Regions from separate parts of the Candidatus Dorea massiliensis AP6 genome, predicted to be linked through region 2. Evidence: a T-box and tRNA genes for the amino acid it is inferred to sense, from the RefSeq annotation. Region 2 holds a T-box; the other holds one or more tRNA genes.
The links. A T-box is a leader RNA that pairs with one kind of tRNA and senses whether it is charged. The one in region 2 lies ahead of ACESZP_RS07905 (valine--tRNA ligase), so its partner is inferred to be a tRNA-Val.
Positions count from the first base shown of each region.

Region 1: it has a tRNA-Val gene. The T-box ahead of ACESZP_RS07905 (valine--tRNA ligase) is inferred to sense a tRNA for this amino acid. The anticodon was not compared.

Region 1 covers NZ_CAXTKW010000012.1:72,087-75,202, forward strand. Annotated here, with positions in the region: gene thrS (threonine--tRNA ligase) at 1-342, shown strand, start outside; gene nudC (NAD(+) diphosphatase) at 418-1,260, shown strand; tRNA gene ACESZP_RS13085 (tRNA-Val) at 1,434-1,506, shown strand; tRNA gene ACESZP_RS13090 (tRNA-Met) at 1,512-1,585, shown strand; gene ACESZP_RS13095 (DNA-deoxyinosine glycosylase) at 1,787-2,281, shown strand; gene ispF (2-C-methyl-D-erythritol 2,4-cyclodiphosphate synthase) at 2,432-2,980, shown strand; gene ACESZP_RS13105 (GNAT family N-acetyltransferase) at 3,055-3,116, shown strand, end outside.
Region 2 covers NZ_CAXTKW010000006.1:98,177-101,292, reverse strand. Annotated here, with positions in the region: gene ACESZP_RS07905 (valine--tRNA ligase) at 1-1,903, opposite strand, end outside; T-box leader at 1,972-2,202, opposite strand; gene ACESZP_RS07900 (purple acid phosphatase family protein) at 2,270-3,116, opposite strand, start outside.

The DNA of each region.
Region 1 (3,116 bases), on a different contig from region 2:
GAGCATTTTGCAGGCGCGTTCCCCACCTGGCTGGCTCCGGTTCAGGTACGTGTACTGCCGATTTCCGACAAGTATATGGATTACGCAGAGCAGGTAAAGAAGTCTCTGGATGAGGCCGGTATCCGTACCGAGCTTGATAAGCGCGCGGAGAAGATTGGCTACAAGATCCGTGAGGCACAGACCGCGAAGATTCCGTATATGCTGGTGGTAGGTCAGAAGGAAGAGGAAGAGGGCGCTGTCTCTGTCAGAAGCCGCGAGGCCGGAGATCAGGGAGTAAAGGCTCTGGACGCTTTCATTGCTGATGTGAAAAAAGAGATTGAAACCAAAGGCAGAGAAGCATAAAATTGTTTGAACGCAGATTCCCCCGCCCGGAGGCGTAAGCCTTCCGGCGGGGGATTTTCATAAAGGAGAATCGATATGATACAGGATATTGCGCCGCATATCTATCACAATGAATACTGCCCGGAGAAGCCGGACGCAGACAGCTATCTGATGTATTTTGAGAGACATAACGCGCTGGCCCGCTGGGATGGGGTGGAGATTGCATTTCCCAGATTCCGGGATTTTCCGGAGGTGAAGACGGAGCTTTCGGAGAACATCATCTATCTGTTCACAGTGGATGATAAGAGATTCTATCTGGTAAAGGAACTGGCCCTGCCGGAACGCAAGGACTTTCGGCTAGAAAGTAACCGGAGATTTCGGGACGCACAGCCTCAGTGGTTATCCTTCGCCGGCATCACTGGCTATCAGCTCTGGCACTGGTACGACGTCCGCAAGTACTGCGGCCACTGCGGCAGCCCCATGGTGCATGACGCAAAGGAGCGCATGATGCGCTGCCTGGACTGCGGCCAGATGGAATACCCGAAGATTTCTCCGGCAGTCATCGTGGGTATTCTACATAAAGATAAGATTCTGATGTCCAAGTATGCGGGCCGGGATAATATCACCTACTACGCGCTGATTGCGGGATTTACCGAGATCGGCGAGAGCATCGAGGAGACCATCCGCCGGGAGGTCATGGAGGAAGTGGGTCTGAAGGTCAAAAATATCCGCTACTACAAGAGCCAGCCCTGGTCCTTCTCCGAGACAGTCCTGATGGGCTTCTTCGTGGATCTGGACGGTGATGACGAGACCGTCACCCTGGACACCGAGGAGCTGGCCACTGCCGAATGGTTCACGCGGGAGGACGCGCCGCCCCAGCCCCTGAATATCAGTCTGACCAGTGAGATGATCTGGCAGTTCAAGAATGGGAAGGTGTAAAAAAACACCTTTCCCGTAAAAAAATAAGGTCAAAAAATCCAGTATTTATGCGGCTTTTGGAGATTCTGAAAAGAAAATGAAAAAAAGTTGAAAAAAGTGCTTGACTTTTCTTCAGTTATAAGGTTATAATAAGCAAGTCGGTTGGGACGGCAAGTCAAAACCGAGAACGAAATGGGATCTTAGCTCAGCTGGGAGAGCATCTGCCTTACAAGCAGAGGGTCATAGGTTCGAGCCCTATAGGTCCCATTTATGGCGAGGTAGCTCAGTTGGCTAGAGCATGCGGTTCATACCCGCAGTGTCGGGGGTTCAAATCCCTTCCTCGCTACTAAGATTCAGACCCAAGAACGAAATCGTTCTTGGGTCTTTTGTTTACACGAGCAACGAGTCAAAGTCCGTGCTTGTACGAGACCTTGACGGTGCTAAGCGCCAGTGGCGCTTGTTCAGCACCGACCGAAGTGGAACGTAGATGCCGCGATAACGAGTAAAATTCGCGAAGCGTATTTTATCTCGTATACAGGAGGATGACATGGAACAGGTGCAGCATGAGATACCGCCGCTCTACGACGGACATTCAAAAATTTTGATTCTGGGCAGCTTTCCGTCGGTGAAATCGCGGGAAGGGCATTTCTTCTACAATCATCCGCAGAATCGATTCTGGCGCGTTCTGGCGGCCGTGACGGGGCAGGAGACGCCGGGGACGATTCTTGAGAAGAAGGAGTTCCTGCTTAGGAGCGGCATTGCCCTGTGGGATGTGATCGCAAGCTGCGAGATCGAGGGCTCCAGTGACAGCAGTATCCGGAACGTGGTGCCCAATGATATCCGCCCCATATTGGAGACAGCGGATATCCGTCAGATCTATGTAAACGGCGGTACGGCGGAGAAGCTGTATAAAAAATACATTTTCCCGGAGACGGGACGGGCAGCGGTGCGGCTGCCATCCACCAGTCCGGCCAACGCGGCGTGTTCATTGGACAATCTAATCGGGCAGTGGAAGGTCATAGGGGAGAGCTTAAACCAGTAGCGAGCCTGCGGGCACAGTGGAAAGCGGTTATTGCAAAAATCGTATCAAGTTGTCATAGATTGGCTATACTTATGCAAACATTTGAGATATAATAACGGCAGAAAATAAGAACGAAAACCGGGCGGATTTCCCCGGAGAAAGAGGTATAGAATGCGGGTAGGAATGGGATATGACGTACACAGACTGGTGGAGGACCGAAAGCTGATCCTGGGCGGCGTGGAAATTCCCTATGAGAAAGGACTTCTGGGACACTCCGACGCAGATGTGCTGCTTCACGCGATTATGGACGCTCTTTTGGGCGCAGCGGCCCTCGGCGACATCGGAAAGCATTTCCCGGACACGGATCCGGCATATAAAGGCATCTCCAGTATCAGGCTTCTGGAGCATGTGGGAAAGCTTCTGGAGGAGCAGAATTATGTGGTGGGCAATATCGACGCCACCATCATCGCCCAGCGCCCGAAAATGGCGCCCCATATTCCTCAGATGCGGGCAAATGTGGCGAAGGCTTTACAGATTGAAGAAAGCCAGATTAACATCAAGGCTACTACAGAAGAGGGCCTCGGTTTTACCGGCACCGGCGAGGGCATTTCTTCTCAGGCCATCTGCGCTCTGATTCCGGTGGCGAATTACGCCTATGAAGACGTGATGCAGCTTCCGAACGGCTGCCCGGGCTGCGGCGGCTGCCAGAAGGCAGAATAGAGCAGCCTATGCCGGTGATTTGGGCGGCGGACATGGCAGATTGGAAAAACAGATATACAGACGAGGTGTAAGCTATGGAGAAGCAGGAACTAAAAACCCAAAAACTGGAAGTGAGATATCTGAAAGATGACGAGCG
Region 2 (3,116 bases):
GAATCCACTTGTCCGCGCCGGTGAGCTGTGTGAGATCCATTTCTTTTACGCAAGCTCCAGACCTGCGGTCCGTCGCTGACTGCTCCGTTGAAAATGAATACTCGCTCTGCTCGTGCTCATTTTCCTTCAGAGCAGTCACATTCATCATGATAAAACGGGAAGCGTTCCAGATCTTGTTGGCAAAGTTACGGCTGGCCTCCACGCGCTCCATATAGAAACGCATATCGTTGCCGGGCGCGTTGCCGGTAACCAAGGTGAAACGCAGGGCGTCTGCGCCATACTGATCGATGATCTCCAGCGGGTCGATACCATTTCCCAGAGACTTACTCATCTTCCGTCCCAGGGAATCCCGCACCAATCCGTGAATCAGTACATGATGGAACGGACACTTTCCGGTCTGCTCATAGCCTGAGAATACCATACGGATTACCCAGAAGAAGATGATATCGTATCCGGTTACCAGTACATCGGTGGGGTAGAAGTAATCCAGATCCTCGGTGTTCTCCGGCCAGCCCAGGGTAGAGAAGGGCCACAGCGCAGAGGAGAACCAGGTATCCAGGGTATCCGGATCCTGTGTGAAATGGGTTCCGCCGCACTTGGGGCAGACGGACGGCATCTCGCGGTCTACCACAATCTCACCGCAGTCGTCGCAGTAGTAAGCCGGAATCCGGTGTCCCCACCAGAGCTGACGGGAAATACACCAGTCGCGGATATTCTCCAGCCAGTGCAGATAAGTCTTGTCAAACCGCTCCGGAACGAAGGTCAGGTCGCCATTCTTCACTGCTTCGATAGCCGGCTTTGCCATCTCCTCCATCTTTACGAACCACTGCTGCTTGATCATGGGCTCAACGGTGGTGCCACAGCGGTCGTGGGTTCCTACATTATGGACATGGTCTACCACCTTCACCAGCAGACCCTGCTCCTTCAGTTCCTCTACCATGACCTTGCGGGCCTCGTAGCGATCCATGCCTGCGTACTTGCCGCCGTTCTCATTGATGGTTGCGTCGTCGTTCAGAATATTGATCTCCGGCAGGTTATGACGCTTTCCTACCTCGAAATCGTTGGGGTCATGTGCCGGGGTAATCTTTACTACGCCGGTACCAAACTCCTTATCTACATAAGCGTCTGCGATAACCGGAATCTCACGACCTACCAGAGGCAGGATCACGGTCTTACCTACGATATCTTTATACCGCTCGTCATCCGGGTTTACTGCCAGGGCGCTGTCGCCAAGCAGGGTTTCCGGTCTGGTGGTAGCGATCTCTACAAACTTGTCACTGCCCTTAATCGGATAATTGATATGCCAGAAATGGCCTGCCTGCTCCTCGTGCTCTACCTCTGCGTCAGAGATAGAGGTCTTGCAGACCGGACACCAGTTGATGATACGGGATCCCTTATAGATATAGCCCTTCTTATGCAGGCGCAGGAATACCTCCTGTACGGCCTTGGAGCAGCCCTCGTCCATGGTGAAGCGCTCTCTGTCCCAGTCGCAGGAGGAGCCAATCTTCTTCAGCTGATCTACGATGGTGCGGCCATACTCTTCCCGCCACTCCCAGGTTCTCTTTAAGAAGCCCTCGCGGCCCAGCTCATTTTTATCAATGCCCTCAGATTTCAACTGGTTGATGACCTTGACCTCTGTGGAAATGGACGCATGGTCAGTTCCCGGAATCCACAGAGCATTGTAGCCCTGCATTCTCTTGTAACGGATCAGGATATCCTGCAGCGTATTGTCCAATGCGTGTCCCATGTGCAGCTTTCCTGTGATATTGGGAGGCGGCATGACAATCGTGAACGGTTTTTTACTCCGATCCACCTCTGCATGGAAATACTTTTTCTCCAGCCACTCTCCGTAAATACGATCCTCCATTGCTTTGGGATCGTAGGTCTTTGCCAACTCTTTCATTCTGTTCCTCCTTCATTTTTCTTTCGCTTCTTGAACCAGTCGAAAAAAATAAGCGCCCTCTCTTATCCTGAAAGGGCGCTTGTGCGCGGTACCACCTTACTTTATGAAGCGACACTGCCGCTTCATATCTCTCACCCTTTAACGCTGGTCGGGCGTGAATGGTTAATAAGACCTCCGTTCACCATTCCGGCTCCAAAGCTACCTTCCGCAGGCGACCCTTCCACGACAGCCTCTCAGCCCATGAGCTGTCCTCTCTTTTGACGTGCGTCCCGCGTACTCCTCTTTTTCTCCGCCTTTATGTTATTCTATCCAGTCTAACTGTAGGTAAATATAGCAGTCTTTCCGCGGATTGTCAAGGTTTCCGCACTATTCTTTGCGGATTGTGTACTCGTCGCAGACGGTCCAGTTGTCTACGGTATAGGCGCGCAGATGCAGCTCCGTATCTGTCACATCAAAGCGGATGGCCGTAGGCTCCTGCGCCTGACTCTGGAATACCAGATTTTCGTTGGGTGTCGCTGCCTGATACAGGCTTCCGCTGGACGTTCCGCAGACCACAAACATGGTTCCTTCCGGGTTGACCGCCACCCCGCCTGTGGAATAATCATAATTGTCGTATCTCTCACAGCGCCGGTTTGTGAAAGCAGAACGGGAATAGATGGAATCGTGACCGGTAATCACCAGGTCAATATCATTATCCTCGCAGATATAACCCAGGGAATACCGAAGCTGAGAATCCATGCGTTCCTGATATTTCGCCACACTGCTGTAGGCCGGATAATGCTGGATGATAACACGCCACCGGGTATCCGGGTGCTCGGCGATAACCTTGGGAACATATTCCTCGTGAATGTCCACCGGCTGGTTGGTCGTACTGTTCAGCACGATAAATAATACATTTCCCCGGATGAAATAATAATCTCCATCCTTATCATATTCACTCATACCGTACTTCTCGGAGCGGTTCGGCACATTGAAATGTTCGTAAAAATACGGTCCGCCGCCGTAGCCCAATTCCTCGGAAATCTGTTTGTTGGCCACGTCATGATTGCCAGTCACCGGTACCAGCGGAATCCTGTAGAGTCCCAGATGATCCAGAAAACCGCTGTATTCCTCAGGATTGCCAAACTGGGCTACCTGATCGCCCGTATGCACCAGGAACTGCGCTTCCGGCACATATCTGGTAAGCCGGGTCACCACCTTGTCCCAGTCCTCG